DNA from 2 places in the Paenibacillus sp. FSL R7-277 genome. Region 2 is predicted to be linked to the other one. Evidence: a T-box and tRNA genes for the amino acid it is inferred to sense, from the RefSeq annotation. Region 2 holds a T-box; the other holds one or more tRNA genes.
What was found. A T-box is a leader RNA that pairs with one kind of tRNA and senses whether it is charged. The one in region 2 lies ahead of C173_RS14910 (arginine--tRNA ligase), so its partner is inferred to be a tRNA-Arg.
Positions count from the first base shown of each region.

Region 1 (11,872 bases), on a different contig from region 2:
ACTACAACGTCAACCGGAAGCACGAAGTTCTTGCCCAGCTTCTTGGCCTTCTCGATGAATCCAAGCGCTGCATCAATCTTGTCGTTGTCTACCAGGGATTTACCGATTTCGTAACCTTGAGCCTTGGTGAACGTGTAAGAGAGGCCGCCGCCAATCAGTACATTGTCAGCCAGATTCAGCAGGTTGTCGATAACGTCAATCTTGTCTTTCACCTTGGAACCGCCGATGATGGCAGTGAAAGGACGTTCCGGGTTAGAAAGCGCCTTGCCGAGAACGGACAATTCCTTCTCCATCAGAAGACCGGATACTGCCGGCAGGAAGTGAGCGATTCCTTCTGTCGAAGCATGGGCACGGTGAGCTGCGCCGAATGCGTCATTGACGAACAGGTCAGCCAGTTCAGCGAACTGCTTAGCCAGTTCAGGATCATTCTTCTCTTCGCCTTTGTAGAAACGGACATTCTCAAGCACAAGCACATCGCCATCGTTCAGTTCAGCGATTTTCGCTTTTACAGCTTCGCCAATGGCCTCATCAGCCTTGGCTACCGGTTTGCCGAGCAATTCAGACAAACGGACTGCAGCGGAAGTCAACCGCATGGAATCGACGAATTCGCCTTTAGGACGGCCCATATGGCTGGCCAGAATGACCTTTGCACCGTTCTCAATCAGGTATTTAATTGTTGGAAGGGTTTCGCGGATACGGGTATCATCAGTGATCTTGCCGTCTTCCACTGGCACATTGAAATCTACACGCACGAATACGCGTTTGCCTTTTACTTCTACATCACGGACACTTTTTTTGTTCATGATTAACATTTCCTCCACACCCAAAATTGGTTCCTTCACAAAGCCATTTCACGCGAATCCAGTTCATTTAGAAAGAGCGGAAACAGACTTTCCTTGTTTCCGCTCTATTGTACTTCTTATATGAAATCGGTCTTATTTAGCAAGCTTAGCGAATTTCTCCAAAGTACGAACCAGCTGTGCAGTGTAGGACATTTCATTGTCATACCAAGCAACAGTTTTAACCAGCTGTTTGTCGCCAACAGTCAGTACTTTAGTCTGAGTTGCATCGAACAGGGAACCGAAAGTCATACCCTTGATGTCGGAAGATACGATTTCGTCTTCAGTGTAGCCGTAAGTTTCTGGGTCAGAAGCTTCCTTCATGGCTGCATTGATTTCTTCAACAGTTACGCTCTTATCCAGAACAGTAACCAGCTCAGTCAGGGAACCTGTAGCTACAGGCACACGTTGTGCTGCTCCGTCAAGCTTGCCCTTCAGTTCTGGAATAACCAGGCCGATGGCTTTAGCAGCACCGGTAGTGTTAGGGATGATGTTCTCAGCAGCAGCGCGGGCGCGTCTGAAGTCGCCTTTTGCGTGTGGAGCATCAAGAGTGTTCTGGTCACCTGTGTAAGCGTGGATCGTAGTCATCAGGCCTTCGATGATACCGAACTTGTCGTTCAGGACTTTGGCCATTGGAGCCAGGCAGTTCGTTGTGCAAGATGCGCCGGAGATTACTGTTTCGGAACCGTCAAGGATGTCATCGTTAACGTTGTACACAACAGTTTTCATGTCGCCTGTAGCTGGAGCGGAAATAACTACTTTCTTAGCTCCGCCTTTAAGGTGCTTCTCAGCGGCTTCTTTAGTTGTGAAGAAACCAGTACATTCCAGAACGATATCAACGCCAAGCTCTCCCCAAGGAAGTTCTTCAGGGTTGCGGTTCGCCAGAACCTTAACATCTTTACCGTTTACTTTGAAGAATCCGTCATGAACTTCAACGTCTCCCTGGAATTTACCTTGAGTTGTATCATATTTAAGCAAATGAGCAAGCATCTTAGCGTCAGTCAAGTCATTGATTGCTACCACTTCGATACCTTCTACATTTTGAATACGGCGGAATGCAAGGCGTCCAATACGTCCAAAACCGTTAATACCAACTTTTACACTCATTGAATAGTTCCTCCTAGAGTTCGTTTTATTTATTCAAGACAGGCCGTGAGGCTCGTCAAGACAACAATGTTAAGTATAATGCATAAACCCTTTGCGCGCGCCCCATTTAATGGAATCTATAGGGCCTTTTGTAGCTGTGTGTCGATTTCCTTGCCGATTTCAACAGCCGCCGCCTCGTCGATGACGAGAATATCCTCTTGCCCGAACCGCAGCATCGCATGAATGGCCTTCGCCTTGCGTTTGCCGCCGGCAATACCGATAACGACTTCTGTACGTATAATGTCTTCCAGGCGCAGCCCCATGGTCCGCATCGTATGAACCACTTCGCCATTCTCATTGAAATAGTATCCGAAGGACTCGGCTACGGCTCCCTCGCTCTGAATCTCTGAGATCGTCCCGGAGTCCAGCTTGCGGCGGTGGGTCATTTCAATGGCGTCGCCTATTCCATGTACAATAATACGCGATCTGCGGATAATTTGTACAATCTCTCCAATATTGGAGTCCTGCGCAAGCGACTCATATGCGTCTCCGCTAAGCAGATCGGGCACATGCAGCAGACGGTAATTGGCGCCAATCCGTTTGGCCATGGTTGAAGCAATGGTGTTGGCCTGTATCTCCATGCTCTCTCCCAGTCCTCCACGCGCCGGAACAACCCAGGCGTTCTTATAGGAAAGGGATAGCGGCGGGGTCAGCTGATCGGCCATCTCGGCCAGTGTTGATCCGCCTGTGACGGCAATCGTATCGTCACTGCGCAGTACGCTGAGCAGTGCCTTGGAGCCTGCGCGCCCCAGCTCACGCTTGGTGAACGGCGATGTCTCACAATCGCCAGGTACCACAATGACTTTGGTGAGACCGTACGTTGTACGAATTTTCTCTTCCAGATCATCCAGGCCGAATAGGCTCTTGGCGACCGGCTCCAGCAGGTCAAGCAGTCTGCGACCGGCATCGCTAATGCGCATACCGACGCTCTCGATCTCAATGAGCCCCTGCGATTTCAGAAGATCCGTCTCGGCGCGCAGCACCCGCTCGGTCATATCAAGCGATGCGGCTAACGTCCTGCGCCCAATAATATCGGACAGCATGATCTGATGTAGAATCGTATACCGTCTCTTAAGGGTTTCCATGAGATCAGGCAGAAGCTGCTTTTGGATTTCCAATAGATTACGCATGCTTTCACTCCTGCAACTTCGTCTTTCTCTTATCCCTTGTTCGTGGTCTCAAAATGTCCCGGGTTAACTTTTTAAGTCCCACCCATATTCTACCCAAAACTGACGCCAAGTGCAAGTGTTCCGAGACTATAATTCTCAGCCCGCTTTCATCTTATACATGGGCTTGTCCGGAAGGCCGCTGGCAGGAGGTGCATCTCCGGCTCTATTAATGGAGGCAGAGAAAACTATTTTTGCGCAGGATGCCTAATACGCATTGCTTTTATCCGAGAAGTATATTATAATAATTTCTGTTGCGCCCGTGGTCCAATGGATATGACGTAGGCCTCCGAAGCCTGAGATCCAAGTTCGATTCTTGGCGGGCGCGCCATTTTTTTCAAGCTTGTACATAATTTAGTTCCGATTATATTATATTTAACCAATGAGCCGCTTGAGGGCTCTTTTTTTTGAAAGTAAGTTTGACTTTCTTTGACTTTTTGTTTGAATTTGTTTATCATGTGGTTAATACGGTAACAGTAAAAAATGAACACATTCGAAGCACCAATTTCAAGGAGGTTTTCCACGTGAGTTATATTCCTATGGTAGTAGAACAGAGCAACCGCGGTGAGCGCGCTTATGACATCTATTCCCGCCTGCTGAAGGACCGCATCATTTTCCTTGGAACGGAGGTTAATGACGTGGTTGCCAATTCCATCATCGCACAAATGCTCTTCCTGGCTGCCGAGGACCCGGATAAGGATATTCACCTGTATGTGAACAGCCCAGGCGGTTCCATCACAGCGGGTATGGCCATCTTCGATACAATGCAATACATTAAGCCGGATGTATCCACCATCTGTGTAGGTATGGCCGCTTCCATGGGAGCGTTCCTGCTGAATGCCGGCGCCAAGGGCAAGCGCTTCGCCCTGCCGAACAGCGAGATCATGATTCACCAGCCGCTAGGCGGTGCGCAGGGGCAGGCTTCGGATATCGAGATCCGCGCCCGCCGCATCATCAAGCTGCGTGAGAAGCTGAACCGCATCTTGTCCGAGCGTACAGGCCAGCCGCTGGAGAAGATCGAGAAGGATACTGACCGCGACTACTTCATGAGCGCTGCAGACGCTGCTGAATACGGTATCGTGGACAAGGTAATTGAGAAGACTCTGCCAACAGGCGTATAAGTACATGCTCCAATGAATACACAAAGAGGCTGTAACAGACCGGTCCGGTCCCGTTACAGCCTCTTTCTTATGCCCAGCCATTGCTGCCTACCTTAAGCTCCCGTACCCAAGGGCATCCAGCTTGCCTGCAATTACGCGGTAGCCTCTGCCGTTCGGGTGAATATGGTCCAGGAACAGCAGCCCCCGCTCGTTACCGGCAAATTCATGGTATACCGAAGCAAACCCTACGTTATTGCTGCTGTAGCCTGCTGCATAGCGGTTGAACTCCCGCACCCACTCTGTTGCTTCATTCACCTGTGGGTAGGGATTATACAGGCCTACCATCCGGATGATATAGGGGCTGCGGGAACCTGCTTTGAGCTGTGTCAGGCTACCCATGATGTCGCTGTAGTTACGCTTGCAGTCCCTAAGCGCCTGCTGCAGTAAGCCCTGGAATTCACCGGGCCGGGGCCCGGCTGCCCGGGCTGCCTTAATCAAGTCGTTGCCGCCAATGGACAGCGTAATGATCTGCGCATCCTTCACCGCCGCCCGGTAGACATTCGAGCTCCTCAGCCGTTGCTTCAGCCCCCCGGTGGTCAGACCGTTGACGCCAAGATTCGCCGGCACCACTGGTGTACCCAGCCTCCCTTCCGCCATCCGGCGGTAGACGGGGACGAAGCCGTTCCCGGGCAGCGCCCCGAAGCCGGTTGTAAGTGAATCCCCGATCGCTGTATAAGCATAGACCATAACCTTCCCCTCCCCGTTATAAGCTGCTTGCCTTCTATAGCTTATGACTATCCGGGTGAAGTGGTAACGGCAGGGCAGGCTGATTAGGCCGTGGATGAAGGGTTGTGCAAGAATGCCCCTGCATCTCCCGGAGGAGATGCAAGGGCATCTGGATAATTATTTTATTATTTCAGCGCCGCGAACGGACTGCTTCCATCCGGCAGGAGTTCCTTGAAGCTGAAGTTGAATTCCGGGAAGCCCTCGGCATATGCCGTGTATTCGTATAACTGGAAGAAGAGCACCGCTTTGCCATCTTTCAGATAGAAGTACTTCTCGGTATTCAGTCCATTGAACCCGCCCAGATATCCTCCGTTAGCTTTGATCTCGGTGGCCAGCTTGGCATTGAGCTGTTTCTTGTAATTAGGGTTGGCACCGAACAGATCGCCCAGCAACAGACGTTTCCCGTCTTTGAGCGAGAAGGTGAACGCATTGCGGTAAGTCATCCCATGGGCACCGCCGGTATACCCGTATTGATTGGTGATTAGGCTGAGCACGCCATCCTGGTTATACGTGATCACATAACCGCCTTCGAATTCATACGGCCGGTCATCCTTCGACCGCTTGGAGATTTGATCTTCAGCATCCTTCGCATAGTTCAGAACGGTCTGCTTAATCGTATCATTGATTGCCTTCTCTGCTTCTGCACTTGCCAGGCCGCTGACCTGCGGATAATCCAGCCGGATAGGCGCATCCTTATGATCCTTCACATAGCTCACTGTTTTGATGGTTACCGCATTCTGTACTTTCTTCATAACATTCAGCCGTCCTGCTGCTGCGCTCCCGTCTACTTTGTAGCCCAAGTAATCGCTAAGCAGCTCAGACGAAACATACAGCCGGTTATTCAGTTGCTTGCCTTCACCGACATAATAATTGTTCACCATAACAGAAATGCCATAATCATTGATCGTCAGCCTTGTCTGAGCAGTTCCTGTCCCGATGGTGTACGTCTTCCCCGCTTTATCATAAGAGAGCGGCATCCCCAGCGCATCGCGCAGGAAGGTTACCGGCACCCATACCTTTCCTTCCTGGAGCAGGCCCGTCTGGGCTGTACTTTTCCCGTTAACCTTCAGCACTATAGATGAGGATTTGGCTTTGACCTGAGCGGCTGCCGGAGCGGCCTCAGTGATGCCTGCATGGATTATTCCTGTTCCTCCCAGCAGGATTCCTGCGGCGAGCATTCCTGCACCCCATTTGCTGATGTATTTCTTAGAGTTCGAATTCATTGTTATTTCCCCTTCCACCTGGTGGTATGATTAGTCATGATGTGTGTTCTTCCGTATCACTGTTCCTATTATAGTAAAAGAACTAGCGGGGGATGTTACAATCCGCTTTACAGTTTCTTAAGGTTTGCCGTGATTATCTAAAGATCCTGTTACCTCAATTTAAACAAATTGAGAGCTTTCGATAGCGGCTGTGTGCATATATATACATTTATATGACAAGTGGAAACGGCTTTGCCGTCCTTTTAAAGGACGGTACCGTTTCAGCGAGAAATAGAAGGATAATTTATCATGTAAAACATATAAATTCTTATATTTTTATAAAAAGCGCCTGCCCCGCTATAACAGCAGAGCAAGCGCCTCTTACGAAACGTTTTATTTCAATTCATAAGTTACACTCAATTGGGTAATGATCTTAACCTGCCCGGGCTCAACGGAGCTGCCAGCATTGTTATCCATGGACATCTTTTGCATGGAGGCTGCTTCAGCGTAGACCACCGGATGATTCCCGTCATCGCTCTGAATGACAGTGACTACCTGACCCAGTCCGCGCTTGGCTGCTTTGGCAATAGCCGCTGCTTTGACATCTGCATTCTGCATAGCCTTCTCGATTACCTGTGCTTCAAAGGCCGATGGATCTTCAATGGCAAACCGCACATTGCCGATGTTGTTCGCTCCAGCCGCAGAGGCAGCGTCCAGCAATTGTCCAACCTTTGTCAGATCCCGGTAAGAGACCTCTAGCGTGTGCTGGGCGTTATAGCCTTTTACCTTCTGGCCGTCCTTCTCGCTGTAAGTGTAGTTAGGCTGTACGTTGAACTGGGTGCTCTGAATGTCTTTGTCTGCAATGCCCCAAGTGGTCTTGAACAAAGCGGTCAGCTTGGAGACCTTCGCGGCTGTGCCTTTCTGTGCTTCCTGCGCGGTTTCGGCAGTTGTCGTTACGCCGATGGAGAGATACGCAATATCCGGTTTGATCGACAGCTCGCCTTTGCCTACCACGTTCACCACATTCTTCTGTACTTCGTCGGCGTAAGCCTTTTCAGGACCCTTTAGCACTCCGCTCAACCCCATTCCTCCAATCATCAAGCTAGCTGCCAGCAGAACTGATCCAATCGATTTACCCCATTTTCTCATGCTTGCCATCCCCTTTCGATTCGTTTAAGTGTTATTACCCTCTAGACGGGACAGCATGGTAAAAGTTGCATGAGCGATGTACGATATTTATTTTTTATTTGTTCCCCGTCCCGATCCAGAACCGGCGGATGACATTTCCGTCCTCCTCTATATATTCGCTATCCTCGATACCGCCATTCCTGCGGATTGTCCGTTCCGATGCGGTGTTGACGGAGTCACAAACTACGAGTGCCTGCTCGATACCCAGTTCAGCGGACTTCAGGAGGGCCTGCTTCAGAAGCTCACTGGCATAGCCTTGTCTGCGTGCAGAAGGGACGATGCCGTAACCGATATGCCCGCCAGAATGGAGCAACCTTTCGGTCAGCCGGTGCCTGATGTTCACAGCCCCCACCACCCGTTTGTCCGCGGTCACCAGCCAGAAGGTTGAACTGCTCACCCAGCCGGCCGGTATATCTGTACCACGGGCATACCCGTGAAGAGTCTGAATCATAACGCCAAAGTCAGCCGGGTCCATCTCTGTTACCCAGGGCACAAACGGCTCCCCGCTGGCCTTCCACTCCTCATAAAAGGCTAAATACGGCTCTCTGAGCGCCTCAGCAGGCTCAACTAATGATACTTCACCGTCTTGAATCTGCATCCGCATACCTCTCCTTATCCTCTAAAGCTGATATGAAAAAAAGCCCCTAAGGGCTTTTGGTTAGACCATGTAGCATTTATTGATTCTCGAGCTCTTCCTTGCTTACCAGACTGGTCAAAGCGGTTACAGCCTGTTCCGCATCTGCACCGTCTGCGCTGATATGAATCTCCGTACCGGAACTGATCGCAAGGCTCATAATGCCCATGATACTCTTGGCGTTCACTTTTTTATCGTCTTTTTCCACGAAAATCTCCGACGAAAACTTATTAGCTTCTTGCACAAACAATGCTGCCGGCCGAGCATGGAGCCCCGTCTTCAACCGAACAACTACCGGGTGCTTTGTCATGAAACGCTTACCCCCTATTTGAGATCTGCCCAAAAATTTCACATTAATTTTATAATATTATATCATTATAACGCATACCGCACTAGAAAAAAAATAATCAGCCGCCGCGGACCTTGTCCGCCAGCTCATCAATTTTGCGCAAACGGTGGTTCACACCCGATTTACTGACCGTCCCGCCCAGCATATCCCCGACTTCCTTGAGGTTAATATCCGGGTGCGCCAGTCTGATCTCGGCCACCTCCCGCAGCTTATCCGGCAAGCTTTCCAGACCCACCTCGCGCTGCAGCAGCTTGATGTTCTCAATCTGGCGTACCGCCGCACTGATCGTCTTGTTCAGATTGGCCGTTTCGCAGTTCACAATCCGGTTGACCGAGTTGCGCATATCACGCATGATCCGCACATCCTCGAACTTGAACAGCGCCTGATGGGCGCCGATCAGACTCAGGAACTCGATGATCTTCTCGCCTTCCTTGATGTATAGGATGAAGCCTTTTTTGCGTTCTATGCAGCGGGCATTCAGGTGAAATTCACCAGCTAGCTCAACGAGCGCCTTGCAGTGCTCCTCATACATGGAAGCGATTTCCAAGTGGTACGAAGAGCCCTCCGGGTTATTGACCGAACCGCCGGCCATGAAGGCCCCGCGCAGATAGGCACGTTTGCAGCAGTTCTTGCCAACAATCTCCTCATCAATCCCGTCTGTGAAAATAAAGCCCTCAGAGACAATCCGCAGATCCTTCAGGATCTCCTGGACCTGGTTCGGGATTCTTACAATATAGACGTTATTCTTCTTCAAACGCATTTTTTTACGCACGAGTAGCTCGATATGGACCTGGTAATATTTCTTAAGCAAAGAATATACCCGCCTTGCAATCGCGGCGTTCTCCGTCGAAATGTCGAGAACCACCTTTTTGCTCGAAAGCTGCACCGAACCATTCATTCGGATCAGCGCTGACATTTCCGCTTTCTCGCAGCAGGGCTGGCTCTCGACCATCGTCAGCTCTTTTTTGGTAAGGGCCGCAAAAGACAAGGGGCTCACCTCTTTCATTTAACTCTTTCTGTCAATCCAATCCTTCACCAGCTGGAAAATATGGTGACTGAGCTTATCTGTATCATGCCGCAAATAGGTTTTAAATAATACCAGCTTGTCAGCAATCACCTTATACCCGTTGCCGTCCACGGCCTCACGGTCAAGCTGTACCGGACGGGCACCCTTCTCGGCGTATTTGATCTGCACCTGCTCCGGGATCTCCCCGTCATTGACGATCACATAATCGAACAGATGCAGCCCGATATGGTCATATACGGCCTGTAGATGGTCATTAACCGTGTAATTATCCGTCTCACCCGGCTGGGTCATTACATTGCATACAAAAATCTTAATGGCCTCGGAAGCTACCACGGCTTCTGCCAGCTTTGGCACCAGCAGATTCGGCAGAATACTGGTATACAGACTGCCCGGACCGAGCAGAATAGCATCTGCGTTGCGGATAGCCTCCAGCGCCTCCGGCAGCGGCTCCACATCCACCGGCTCCAGAAATACGCGCTTGATGACGCCTCCCGCCTCCGGGATTTTGGATTCACCGGTAATCAGCGTTCCATCCGCCATCTCGGCGTGCAGGATTACCGCCTCTCCGGCCGCAGGCAGCACCCGGCCGCGAACGGCGAACAGCCGGCTAAGCTCCCGGACTGCTGTAACGAAGTCCCCGGAGATGTCAGTCAGTGCAGCCAGAATCAGATTGCCCAGGCTATGCCCGGCTAAGCCTTCTCCGCTGCTGAAGCGGTACTTCATAATCTGTGCCATCAGAGGCTCAACGTCAGCCATAGCCGTAAGTACGTTGCGGATATCCCCGGGCGGCGGCATCTGCAGCTCACTGCGCAGAATCCCGGAGCTTCCCCCGTCATCTGCGACAGTTACGATCGCCGTGATATCCAGCGGCTTCTCCTTCAGCCCCCGGAGCATCACCGAGAGCCCTGTCCCGCCACCCATCACGACGATCTTCGGACGCTGTCCTTGTTCTTCAGCCACTATTCATCCCTTCTCTCATCAATGCCGGTCGCGTTCGGAGTCCCGATGGCTGACTGCCACCGCTTCCGTCTCGCTAACCCCCAGCATTTTGCCCAGGTATTCGGCGATGGCTACCGAACGGTGTTTGCCGCCCGTACAGCCGATGCCGATAATAATCTGGGATTTGCCTTCCTTGCGGTATTGCGGAATAAGGAATTGAAGCATATCCAGCAGCTTGGTCAGGAATTCTTGCGTTTCAGGCCATTTCATTACGTAGTCGTACACCTCGTTGTCTTGGCCTGTCTTGGGCCGCAGCTGATCCACATAATGCGGATTAGGCAGGAAGCGGACGTCGAACACCAGGTCAGCATCAATCGGAATCCCATACTTGAATCCAAACGAAGTAATGTTAACCGAGAGGGTGCTTTTCCCGAGGTGGGAGAAGCGTGACACTATTTTTTCTTTGAGCTGAACCGGCTTCATGCTGCTGGTATCCAGACACAGGGTAGCTGAATTCTTAAGCTCCTCCAGCATCTGGCGCTCCATGCGGATGCCGTCCAGCGGCATGCCCTTCGGAGCAAGCGGATGATGCCTCCGGCTCTCCTTGTAACGCTGTACAAGCACTGAATCTGTGGCGTCCAGGAAAAGGATCTCACACCCGATCGTTGACTCGTCCTTGATGTAGGCCAGAGACTCCGACAGGGCGGTGAAGAATTCCCGCCCCCGAAGGTCGATGACCAGCGCCACCTTGGCGATTTTACCCTTGGACTGCTCAATCAGCTCAGCGAATTTCGGGATTAGTACAGGCGGAAGATTATCCACGCAGAAGAACCCCAGATCCTCCAGGCTCTGCACGGCAATCGTCTTGCCCGCACCCGACATGCCTGTAATGATAATCAGGGTGGCATGGGCGGGCAGGGTTTGCTCGAGGTCGGTCATTACAGCATCCCTCCCTATGATTAGTATATGAATAATTCCGGTCTTTTAAGAACGCAGCAGCAGGCCTGCCGCACCAATAATACCGGCGTCATTGCCAAGCGCTGCAGGTACAATCGTAACACCGGTCTGCAGAGGGGCAGGCGCCAGCTTGGCGAATACCCGGCGGACTTCATCGAACAGAATATCGCCTGCCTTGGAGACTCCGCCGCCGACGATGAATACTTCAGGGTTCAGAACCGCTGCAACGGAGGCCATTGATTTGCCCAGGTAGAAGGCCGCCCGGTTCACAATCCGCAGCGCAGCTTCATCGCCTGCCTTCGCGGCATCGAATACTTCCTTCGCAGCGATTTTTTCAACGGTGGACAAGGAGGTCCGGTCCCCGCGTGCTACAGCATCGTTCGCCATACGGATAATGCCTGTCGCTGAGGAAACGGTTTCCAAACAGCCCATGTTCCCGCAGCCGCACTGGATCGCTTCCAGATCGGGCACCACGGAGATATGTCCAAGCTCGCCGGCCAGACCGGCAAATCCCTGATACACCTTACCATTAATGATAA
Region 1 covers NZ_ASPX01000045.1:25,495-37,366, reverse strand. Annotated here, with positions in the region: gene C173_RS15720 (phosphoglycerate kinase) at 1-803, opposite strand, end outside; gene gap (type I glyceraldehyde-3-phosphate dehydrogenase) at 936-1,946, opposite strand; gene C173_RS15710 (sugar-binding transcriptional regulator) at 2,063-3,115, opposite strand; tRNA gene C173_RS15705 (tRNA-Arg) at 3,408-3,482, shown strand; gene clpP (ATP-dependent Clp endopeptidase proteolytic subunit ClpP) at 3,676-4,272, shown strand; gene C173_RS15695 (GDSL-type esterase/lipase family protein) at 4,360-4,998, opposite strand; gene C173_RS15690 (PdaC/SigV domain-containing protein) at 5,163-6,260, opposite strand; gene C173_RS15685 (SIMPL domain-containing protein) at 6,633-7,388, opposite strand; gene C173_RS15680 (GNAT family N-acetyltransferase) at 7,483-8,025, opposite strand; gene C173_RS15675 (HPr family phosphocarrier protein) at 8,102-8,371, opposite strand; gene whiA (DNA-binding protein WhiA) at 8,469-9,398, opposite strand; gene C173_RS15665 (gluconeogenesis factor YvcK family protein) at 9,417-10,358, opposite strand; gene rapZ (RNase adapter RapZ) at 10,416-11,315, opposite strand; gene C173_RS15655 (ROK family glucokinase) at 11,361-11,872, opposite strand, start outside.
Region 1: it encodes a tRNA-Arg, which carries the amino acid that the T-box ahead of C173_RS14910 (arginine--tRNA ligase) is inferred to sense. The anticodon was not compared.

Region 2 (11,872 bases):
CTTGTACGAGCCGTTGATTACGTTATCCGTGTTAGCTTCCACACCGTTGAACTTCACAGCCTTGATATCGCCGCCCGTTACATAGACAAGGTCGATGTAACCGATAGCGTTAGGCGTTGTACCTACAGCTGTTTTCATGTCGCCGCTGGAGCCGGTTTCCTTGTAGTTCTTCTCTTTCTTCACGATGTCTCCGCCGCCCAGCGCTTTGGCCTGATAGTTAACGCGCGTACCGGAGCCAAAGGCACGAGTGATCACTACGATATTCGCATCCGATCCGCCGACCTCTTTCCAGTTGGTGATTTTACCGGCGTAGATGCCTTTGAGCTGCTCTGTAGTCAGGTTGTCTACTCCGACATTCTTATTAACGATGGTTGCAAAAGGAATCACAGCGACCTTATTCGCCACCTGTCCGTCAAAGGCCTTGAAGCCCGGAACATCAATGCTGGCATCCCAGTCGCAGGCTCCGATATCGGCAATCCCCTTCTTCACGGCCTGCGGTCCAGTCACGGAGCCCTTGCCGGAAGCGGCGATCTTTACTTTAGGGTGAAGCTTCTGGAATTCCTTAGCGGCCTGCAGCGTCAGCGGAAGCAGGGCCGTAGAACCGTTAACGGTGATTTTACCCTTGAGGCTGTCCGCTGCTGCGGCTGCCCCTGCAAAGGATGCGGTAACCGCGATCACCGCGGTAAGTGCTGTAACTGTGAATTTTTTGAACATCTTCATGTCTGAATTCTCCTCCCGGCGGTGTGCGCCGATAAATGTTGTAATTAATTAGCAGCTTCCGGTGAGACTGACAATTGCAGCGCTTTGCCGTTCTGAATGACCAGTACCTTGCCGTCGCTGATAATCGCCAGCTTGCTGCCGTCTGCCGATACCGCCACTTCCGATACATCTTCAGCTGTCCGGTACAGTTCAACCGGAGCTGCACTGCCTGCAATAGAGTAAATTACCGTGTTGCCGTCCGCTGTAGTCCCGGAGACAACGAGGCCCGTGCTAACCCCTATGGACCAGTTCGCTTCTGCACCGAGGGCGACATCTGTGCTTTTACCGTCTGCTGTGATCAGCTTCAACGTGTTAGCAGCATTGCCGTCTGCATCTGCACTCAGGTAGGTCACGCTGCCGCCAGCCAGAATCTCAGGATACAGCTTGTTGTCAGGCGTAGTAGTCAAGGCTGCCGGCTTAGCACCTTTGGTCGTAAGATCCAGCTTATAGAGCTGTTCTCCAGCCTTGCTGAAGTCTACGGTAAGTGAATCTTCTGTGCTGTCGGCATCATTCTTCGCGGTACCGGTGATGTTGACGATGTATACTGCACTTTTGCCGTCTGCCGATATGCGAAGCTCCGATTTGTTCTCCACTTTATCTTCAAGCAGAGCCTTGATCTCTCCGGTCTCTACTGAAATCTGTGCCAGCTTCTCCTGCTTGTCGCCCTGGACGAAATAGAGCGTCTTGCCGTCACTGGACCACACGATATCTGTCTTCACGCTGGTGTCCTTGCCGAGCGGACTGATTAAGCCGGTGGACAGGTTGATCAGCTTCAGCTGGCCAGTCTCATCGCTGAATGCGCCCCACTGCTGGTCGGCGGAGACTGCGAAATCCACCGCGCCTTCGCTGGAAGAGAACAGATCATAGTTGCCTGGAGTCTGGGTGAATTTATAGAGCAGGGTGGATTCCGCGTCGCTTCTATTCGCAATCAGGCTGCCGTCAGCGCTCCAGTGAAGGGTATCAAATGAACCGGCGGGCCGGGCAAAGCTCAGAATCGTGTGGGCATCGGCCGCAAGCTCACCGCCAAGCGCCGTAACCAGCTTCGTCAGCTCCACATACGTTTTGCCGTTACGTACAACCGGGGCCACTGTGAATTCCAGGGCTTCGCCATCCACCTGATAGCTTTTCACGCCAGGCTGGAGCTGCACACTATGTAGACCTTTGCTGTCATTCAGCTGGATTCCGCTGCTGCCGTGCACAAGTCCTGCTCCCAGCTCTGCGGCTACCTGGCTTAATGAATAGAGCTTGTATCCGCCGCTGTTAATTGTGCTGAGTGTAACCGGCGTACCGTTGATGCTCCAGGACATGCTGCCCTCTACGGCTGCTGTGTTCACAGCTGCGGCACTTACTTGGCTGCTTGTGGCCAGAACACTAACAGCTCCCCCTGTTACGAGAAGTGCAGAAGCCAGAGCCGCGCCGATCCATTTACTATTCTTCAATTAGATTCACCCTTTTCCTATAGGTAACTGCTAATGTTATTTTCGTCTACGAGTGTCAATTCTGTTGCGCAGGAATGTTATGGAAATATTAACTGTAAAAATAATTACAAGCCCAAACCAAACAAGACCCGCCCGGGAACCCTCCCGGACCGGCCTATTGTAAATCCTGTGTTAATTCCCAATCCACGTCACGATAATCTCGTTCCCGCCGCGCTCTGATTCCGAGGCACTGCCAATAATAGAATACGAATAAGAGCCGTTCACTTTGCCGGTAATCAGCAGGTTATGGCTGTCGACAATCTCTGTCCCGAGTTCCAGCTCCTTCTCTCTTACATACTTCTGATATGTAGTTCCAAGAGCGGCCATACTCTCCTTCGTCTGATAGACCAGCATGGAGGATTTCTTCCCCTCTGACTGTTCACCTTGGGTAAAAGTAATGCCTGCCCCTTCGGGAATCGGCAGATCCTCCGGCAAATATTGCCTTGCCTCCGTCTTCTCGTCTGCCAAGGTATGAAACCGTCCGCCACTGCCGGACTTGTCTGCATCGCCGCAGCCGCTAAGTCCAGCCGCAGCCAGCAGAGCTGCCAGAGGAAGGAGCAGCTTATGTCCTGCCATAATTCCACCGCCTTTAGTGAATTGGGTTTCAGGATGCCGGTAACCATAGGATGTCCCTTTTATTACCCGGATCAAGAGCAGGAGTAACGGATAATCGTTACAATTTTATTTACTTTTGAGCAGGGAATCATTAGTATAATGAGTGAGCGCTCACTCATTATTATGGCGAATGGAGGAGATTGGTATGGATGAGGGGAAGCCTGTCATTGCGGTTACTCATGTGAACCGGGCTTTTGGTGATAAAACAGTGTTGAAGGATATTACGCTTCAGGTGAATCAGGCAGAGACCTTCGGGATTCTGGGGCCATCCGGCTCCGGCAAAACCACGCTGGTCAAGCTGCTTACTGGCATAGACGAGGTAACCTCCGGTGAGGTCACCGTGCTGGGGGTGCGGATGCCGAAGCTTGCCATGCTCCAGCAGATCGGATATATGGCCCAGTCGGATGCCTTGTATACGGAGCTTAGCGCCAAGGAGAATCTGGAGTTCTTCGCTGCTCTGTATGGCTTGAAGGGTGGCAACCGCACACGGCGGATCGGGGATGTGATGGAGCTGGTGAATCTGCAGGAGCATCTGCGGAAGCGGGTGGACCAATATTCCGGCGGCATGAAGCGCCGGCTGTCCCTGGCGATTGCCCTGCTGCACGAGCCGCCGCTGCTGCTGCTGGATGAACCGACCGTTGGCATCGATCCGGTGCTGCGCCAGTCTATCTGGAAGGAGCTGAAGGCGCTGAACCGCAAAGGAACGACGATTGTGCTGACCACACATGTGATGGATGAGGCGGAGAAATGTGACCGGCTGGCGATGATCCGGGACGGCGTGTTGCTGGCGGCTGATACCCCGGCCGGACTGCTTCAGGCCACCGGCACCGCCAGCATTGAGGAAGCCTTCCTCTGCTATGGAGGTGTACGCCGATGAGAATCCGGGCTATTACCCTGAGAATTCTGCAGCAGTTCATCCATGACCGGAGAACCATGGCGCTGATGTTCATCGCTCCCCTGCTGGTGCTTAGCCTGATGAGCCTGGTGTTCGGCAGCGAAGCTTATGAGCCTAGGATCGGCGTCTCGGGGGGTGCGGCAGTGTTCAGTTCAGCGCTGGAAGCCGAGCAGGCTGAGGTTACCAGCTATGCTGATGAAGCATCCGGGCAAGCCGCCCTGAAGGCGGGAGCCATCGATGCTCTCCTTACAATGAAGGGAGACGCTCCCGCTGTTGTCCTTGAAGGCAGCAATCCGGCGGCTAACCGTGCTGTGATCATGGCATTGCAGGAAGCTGCGCAGAGCCTCCGGCCGCAAGCTCCGGGCGGCGGGCAGCTCCAGCCGCAGATCAGCTACCTCTACGGCGCGGAGGATATGAAGACGATCGACCGCTTCGGCCCGATTATGATCGGGGTGTTCGTGTTCTTCTTTGTCTTCCTGATTGCCGGTGTCTCCTTCCTGCGCGAACGGACCACGGGCACACTGGAGCGTCTGCTCTCCACCCCGCTGAAGCGCTGGGAGATCGTCACCGGATATGTGTGCGGCTTCGGCATCTTCACCGTCTTCCAGGCCCTGCTGATCTCCTGGTTCTCCATCCAGGTGCTGGGGATTATGATGACGGGCAGCTTCGGCTACGTGCTGCTGATGACGCTGCTGCTGTCGATGTCGGCGCTGACGCTCGGCACCCTGCTCTCAGCGTTCGCCGCCAACGAGCTGCAGATGATCCAGTTCATCCCCCTGGTCATTGTGCCGCAGATCTTCCTGAGCGGATTATTCCCGCTGGATACCCTGCCGCTCTGGCTCCAGCGCATTGGACTTGCCACTCCCATGTACTACGGTTCACAGGCACTGATGGATATCATGGTACGCGGCAGAGGCTGGAGTGATATCGCCGGGGATGTGTTCATGCTGATCGGCTTCTCCCTGCTGTTCATGCTGCTGAATGTGCTGGCTCTGCGCAAGCACCGCAGAATGTAAAGGGTGAACAGGCTATGGTACACTAGGAGGAACTGCAAGAGTCTGGAGGTTCTATTGATGGAGAATAACCCTGCTGCCGATCAGGGGCAGCTGGAGCAAGACCAGTGGGTCCAGGAGCTGCTGGACCTCAGCGAGAAGGAGCAGGTCACGCCCAAGCAGCTGTCCATTCTGCGGGCGGCAATTGATGTTTTTGCAGAGAAGGGATTCTCGGCGGCCGCCACCAGTGAGATTGCCCAGAAGGCCGGCGTGGCCGAAGGCACGATCTTCCGTTATTACCGGACCAAAAAAGATCTCCTGCTCGCCATCGTTGTGCCTACCATGAGCCGGATGATCGCCCCGTTCGTACTGCGCAACTTCAGCGGTGTGCTGGATGTGCCGTTCGAGAGCTACGAAGCCTTCCTTAAGGCCTTCATGGTGAACCGGCTGGAGTTCGTCCGCAGGAATCTCAAGATCGTCAAAATTCTCATTCAGGAGATCCCCTTCCAGCCTGCGCTGAAGGAGCAGCTGACCGAAAATATCTTCGAGCAGGTTCTGGCGCGTGTCACTGCAATTACCGAGCACTTCAAGGCGGAAGGTGAAGTAATTGATGCGCCCACTCCTGCGATTATCCGCTTTACCATCTCCGCAATTGCCGGATACCTGCTGACAAGGCTGGTGCTGATGCCGGAGCAGGACTGGAATGACGAGGCAGAGATTGAACAGACGATAAGCTTCATTCTGCACGGGATCGGCGGGAATGGATAATCTTTAAGTACGATATCCCCCGTGGGGGTGGCTTAGACAGAAGCAATAAAAGGAAGTGAGTATACGTGGGTTATCAGGTGCCGGAACGGGTAATCAAGCTGCTGTGCGGCAATGCTGCTTTTGACCAGGGAGCGGCTTATTATCATGCCCATAAGGTGGATCTTGTCTATACGGAGCATAACGAGGAAGACGAATATTCCAAATACCGCGCTGAGGTCCATGGGCTGGAGAGCCATGAGATCGCGCTGATTATCGACAGTGACGGGGATGTGCAGGGGGAATGCACCTGCCCGGCTTACTATCACGGCAGCCCCTTCTGCAAGCATATTGCGGCGGCGCTGGTAGCGGTCCTCTACCGCAGCCGGGCGGCCGGAGCTGACCAGGCGGCGGATATTCAGGCAGATGCGGAGGAGATTTATCCCGCAAGGGACGGCAGTCTGCCGCTCGTGCAAGGCAGCTCTCCCCTCTCCGGGGCAGAGCACAAGGAGCGAAGCGCAGACCGGCAGCTGGTGAACAGCATGCTCGGAATATTCACCGGAGGGCGGCAGCTGCCAAGCGGTGCCGGCACGTATATCGACCTGCGGACACCGCTCCAGGTCGAGTTCATCTGCCGGCCCTTCAGCTTCGGCTACAGCAGCACGATGCTTGGAATCGAAGTGAAGCTGGGCCCCAAGCGCCTCTATATCGCGCAGAAGATCAGACCTTTTCTGGAGCAGGTTCGCCGGGGTGAGCCTTTTGAGTTCACAGCGCACTTCAGCTATGATCCCGCCCTGCACAGCTTCTCCAAGGAGGATAATGAGGTCCTGCTGAAGCTGATTGAGATCATGCAGAATGAGAAGGTCTACAACAGCCTCAACAATCCGTATGCTACTGGCTCCAGCCATCCGGGAAATGACCGGCTGCTGCCGGTGGCCCCTTTTTTCTGGAAGAGTCTGTACCCCCTGCTAGAAGCCGCGCCTGCCGTACGCCTTCAGCATGGACAGCTTCAACTTGACCGCTTGTCGGTCTCGGAGGAGCCGTTGCCGCTCAGCTTCCAGTTCGACCAGGCACAGGAGGAAGGCTACCGGCTGGATGTCCGGGGGCTTGAGCAGCTTACGATTCTGGAGAGCTACGGGCTGGTCTTGACCGAAGGCAGGCTGCTGAAGCTCCCGGCGCAGGAATGCGGGCGTCTCGCAGAGCTGAAGCGGATGCTCAGCAGCAGCCGGCGGGATAGCCTGGCGATTGCGCCTGAGCAGATGGAGCCCTTCATGGACAGGGTCATACCCGGCCTGAAGAAGCTGGGCAGAGTAAGCATTGCCGACGCCATCGCGGACCGGATCGTCCAGACCCGGCTACACGCCAGACTCTACCTGGACCGGGTAAGGGACCGGCTGCTGGCCGGGCTGGAATTCCAGTACGGCGGAATTGTCATCAATCCGCTGGAGGAGAAGGCGCATGAGCGGAGCAGCGAGGTCATTCTGATGCGGGACGGGGAAGCGGAGCGGCGGATTCTGGACCTGATGGCCCATGAGTCCTTCTCGCGGACGGAGAGCGGATATATCATGCGTGACGAGGACGGGGAATTCGACTTCCTGCACCATACCATCCCGCTCTTGGAACCGCTGCTTCAGGTCTATGCGACCACTGCGGTCAAGGAGCGGGTGCTTACGGAGCATGCAGCGCCCAAGGTCAGCCTGAGCTGGAACGAGAAGACCGACTGGCTGGACTTCAAGTTCGCCATGGAGGGCATCACGGAGAATGACATTACCGCGGTCCTGAAATCTCTCCAGGAAAAACGTAAATATCACCGGCTCAAGGACGGAGCTCTGCTCCCGCTGGATACCGCTGAGTTCCAGGAGATTATCGCGCTGATGAACGAGCTCGGCGTCCGCAGCGTGGATATCCGGAGTACGGAGTTCTCCTTGCCGCTGGTCCGTGCCCTCCATCTCCATGCAGGCACCTTCCAGGGGCAGACTATCGAGACCGGACGCTCCTTCCGGCGGCTGCTGGCCAACATGGCGAGTCCCGAAAATCTGGACTTCCCAGTGCCGGAGAGTCTGGCTCCCGTACTGCGGGATTACCAGCAGTACGGCTTCCAGTGGATGAGGACGCTGGCCCATTACCGCTTCGGCGGGATTCTGGCGGACGATATGGGCCTTGGCAAAACATTGCAGAGCATCACCTTCCTGCTCTCGATGCGGGAAGACATCCGGCAGAGCGGCGTACCTGCGCTTATTGTGGCGCCGGCCTCCCTGCTCTATAACTGGCTTAACGAGCTGAAGCGCTTTGCCCCGGAGCTTCAGGCGGTCATTGCCGACGGCACCGCCGGTGAACGCAGCCGGGCCCTGCGGAATACGGGCGGGCATGATGTCATCATCACCTCGTACCCGCTGCTGCGCAGAGATGTGGATGAGTATGCCAAGCAGTCGTTCCATACGCTCATTCTGGATGAAGCGCAGATGATTAAGAATCATGAGACCCAGACTTCGCAAGCGGTCAGATTGCTTCAGGCCCGCTACCGCTTTGCGCTGACCGGTACGCCGGTGGAGAATGCACTGGAGGACCTGTGGTCGATCTTCAGTGTCGTTTTCCCTGGACTGTTCCCCGGAAAGAAGGCGTTCCATGACCTTCCCCGGGAGACGGTCGCCAGGCGCGCCCGCCCCTTCCTGCTGCGCCGCCTGAAGAGCGATGTGCTGAAGGAGCTGCCGGACAAAATCGAGTCCCTCCAGGCCTCCGAGCTGCTGCCGGAGCAGAAACGGCTCTATGTCGCCTACCTGGCCAGATTGCGCAAAGAAGCGCTTAAGCATCTGGACAGCGACAGCTTCGGGAACGGCCGGCTCAAGGTGCTGGCCGGACTGACCCGGCTGCGCCAGCTGTGCTGCCATCCCGCCCTGTTCGTGGACGGGTACACAGGAGGCTCCGGCAAATTCGAGCAGCTACTGGAGATTATCGACGAATGCCGGAGCTCCGGCAAGCGGATGCTGATCTTCTCGCAGTTCACGCAGATGCTCGGCATGATCGGGCGCGAGCTGGCGCTGCTCGGGATTCCGCATTTCTATCTGGATGGACAGACCCCGGCCTCCCAGCGGGTTGAGCTATGCAGCCGCTTCAATGAAGGCGAGCGTGAACTGTTCCTGATCTCGCTGAAGGCGGGCGGCACCGGCCTCAACCTGACCGGCGCCGATACGGTCATTCTCTATGACCTGTGGTGGAACCCTGCGGTCGAACAGCAGGCCGCCGACCGCGCCCACCGGATCGGGCAGAAAAAGATCGTCCAGGTCATCCGCCTGGTAGCCCAGGGTACGGTGGAGGATAAAATGTACGAGCTGCAGCAGAAAAAGAAAAACCTGATTGACGAGGTGATCCAGCCGGGGCAGGAGGCGTTGTCGAGCCTGAGCGAGCATGATATACGTGAAATCCTCTCGATCTGAGTTGAACAACCTGTTGTAGCCCGTTCTGCTCTATTTGCAATATAAACAGGGACCTTCTGAGAGCGAGTAGCTCTGAAAGGTCCCTGTTTCATTTTACAACTGGCAAGTCCAGAATAATACCCTAACCCTCTATACGTCTGAGCTTAATTTCTCATGCGTCACTACACGGTGTGCATTCACCAGCTGGCCGGTTGATGTCTTGCCCCACACGGATATTCCGAGCTCATCTTCGTCTACTTCTCCAGTGATGAACACAAATTCATAAGCATTCAGATCGGCAAAATAATCCCGGGTTACCACTTGATTCGGAGCAACCTCAATCACCTCACTGACATACAGCGTTCTGGTGGTGCCCAGCACATACCCTTGAATACTAATAGTAGCGCTGCCCGGGGCACTCCGCTTCACTATTCTTACCGTCACCGTCTGCGTAGGTCTGACTCCCGAAACGGCATTGTTCTCTATCGGTCCCGTTGACAAAATCGCCATCCTGTCTCGTCCTCCCTTGAAGTTCTAGTGTCAAAGTACGATATATTCATATTCGGACTTTCCTGTAACGGTGTGGACACAGGCCTGAGCCTATTCACCAATGACCGCAGGCACGCATATCCTTGAATGAGGAAGAAAGACCGCCCATGGGCTGCGCTTTCTGCATACGAACGCCGAACGGAAGAAGGGACTCCCATGCCCCCTCCAGGAAAAGGAAAAAAGCCCGCCGCCAAAAAAACAGCGTCCAGCTCCAAAACCCAGACACCTAAAGGGCTTGAATTCGCCGTAGCTGCACTTCTATTGACCGGCAAGCTGAAAGTAGACTCTATCCAGATGTATACGGACGCGTCGCTGTTCGTCAGTCTGGTAGGCAAATATAAAACCTTAAGCGAGCTAAGTAGTGACAATGTCGATAAGCTGGTTAGCTTCCTCGATGACAACAGCAGCCTGACGCTGAACGAGATCATGACCGCTTTGAAAAAGAAAGCCGAGAACATCTGAACACATCCGGAATTGAGAGTGAGGGACGGGGCTATGGACAGTTTTGACGGAGAAGGATTTGCCGGCGGACTCCTGCTGATCATTGTAATTCTGTTGCTGATTTATGGTTCAACGGACATCAAGAATCTGACAGGGGCGCCTAGTGACGTGTAATTCTTAACCGGAGAACTCCTGCTACAAGGTAATCCGCTCTTGCTTTCTCCCAGAAATTCGCTATACTGATACAAATCCATATTCAATCGATGACCGGGAGAGTAATGGTCTTATATCTAGTCCCCAGCGAGCCGGGTTAGTGGAAGCCGGTACAGATTAGAACCATGAAGCGCACCCGTGAGATGGACTTCTGAACCCTGAGAGTAGGAAGCCCCGGCTGAGGACCGTTAACCTGTAAGGTGGCTGAACTGTGAGGTTTAGCAACGAGAGTGGTACCGCGAGCGCAGAAGCCTCGTCTCTTAGGAGATGAAGGCTTTTTTTGTCGTTATTTTATTCAGGAGGTTGTTATTCATGCCAATGCTAAGTGAGCTAATCCAAGAGAGCTTGAAGCAGTCTGTTCACAAAATCGCGCTAACCCTGGGCGTGCCCGCCATCGCTGAAGTAAATGTTGCCCTGGAGCAGCCGGCGAGTGCCGACCACGGGGATTATTCCAGCAATATCGCCATGCAGCTGGCCCGCCCCCTGCGCAAAGCTCCACTGGCTATCGCCGGGCTGATCGTTGCCGAGCTTGAAGCTTCGGGCTCTGTTCACGGACTGGTGCTGAGAACCGAGGTGGCTGGACCGGGGTTTATTAATATGTATCTGGATTGGCAGGCCTGGGCACGGGCGAAGGGGAATTTCACGCTGCCCCAGCATGCGGGAGGGTCGAAAGTGATTGTAGAGCATACCTCGGTCAACCCGAATAAAAGTATGCACATTGGACACCTGAGAAACTCTTGTATCGGGGACGCACTGGTGAGAGTACTGCGGGCGACCGGCCATACCGTTGAGGTGCACAACTACGTGGATGATCTCGGCAATCAGCTGGCAGACACCGTAGCCGGTCTGCTGAATGTTCCGCTGGCGGGAGAGCATATGCGGTTCGGAGATTACTGCTGGGACATCTATGCCGAGATTAACAAAACGTACGCGCAGCAGCCGGAGATGGTGCAGAAGCGGACCGAAATTCTTCATGCGCTGGAGGAAGGCCACGGCAACACCGCCTGGATTGGCAACCTCGTCGCCGGGCAGATCGTGAAAGAGCATGTGGAGGAGATGCGGGGGTTCGGCATTGACTACGATCTGCTGGTGTGGGAGAGCAGCATTCTGAAGGAGGGCTTCTGGGCTTCGGCGTTCGAGCTGCTGTCGCAGACGGAGATCTTCGTGCAGGAGACGGAAGGCAAGCTGGCAGGCTGCTGGATTCTGAAGCAACCCGCTGAAGATGCTACACCAGACACGCTGGAGGAGCATCAGAAGGATAAGGTGCTGGTTCGTTCGAACGGAATTCTGACCTATACCGCCAAGGACATCGCCTATCATCTGTGGAAGTTCGGACTGCTGGAGAAGGACTTTAGCTACAGCGAATTTCAGAGCGGACTGTGGACGACCGGTTTGAGCGGACAGGCTCTGCCTTTTGGACGGGCGGACCAGGTCGTGAACGTCATTGATTACCGGCAGGAATATCCGCAGCTGATGGTCAAGCAGGCGCTCCAGGCACTGGGATTCGGTGCGCAGGCAGACGCGCTGCATCATGTCAGCTATGGGGTAGTTTCGCTGAGTCCCGCTTCTGCGGCCGGTCTGGGCATTGATACCTCCAGCGGCAAAAGCTCCTACGCCATGTCCGGGCGCCAGGGAATCGGCATTAAGGTAACCGAGCTCGTCCGGCTCATGGAAGACATGATTGAATCCACCCGTTCGGACAAAAACGGCCTGTCCAGCCGGCTCATCGCCACCGCTGCCATCCGTTACTACCTGCTGCGCTTCAATCTGGGC
Region 2 covers NZ_ASPX01000037.1:144,253-156,124, forward strand. Annotated here, with positions in the region: gene C173_RS14865 (phosphate ABC transporter substrate-binding protein) at 1-720, opposite strand, end outside; gene C173_RS14870 (stalk domain-containing protein) at 765-2,198, opposite strand; gene C173_RS14875 (hypothetical protein) at 2,370-2,813, opposite strand; gene C173_RS14880 (ABC transporter ATP-binding protein) at 2,998-3,729, shown strand; gene C173_RS14885 (ABC transporter permease) at 3,726-4,763, shown strand; gene C173_RS14890 (TetR/AcrR family transcriptional regulator) at 4,821-5,507, shown strand; gene C173_RS14895 (DEAD/DEAH box helicase) at 5,573-8,917, shown strand; gene C173_RS14900 (hypothetical protein) at 9,047-9,406, opposite strand; gene C173_RS14905 (hypothetical protein) at 9,602-9,907, shown strand; T-box leader at 10,141-10,363, shown strand; gene C173_RS14910 (arginine--tRNA ligase) at 10,418-11,872, shown strand, end outside.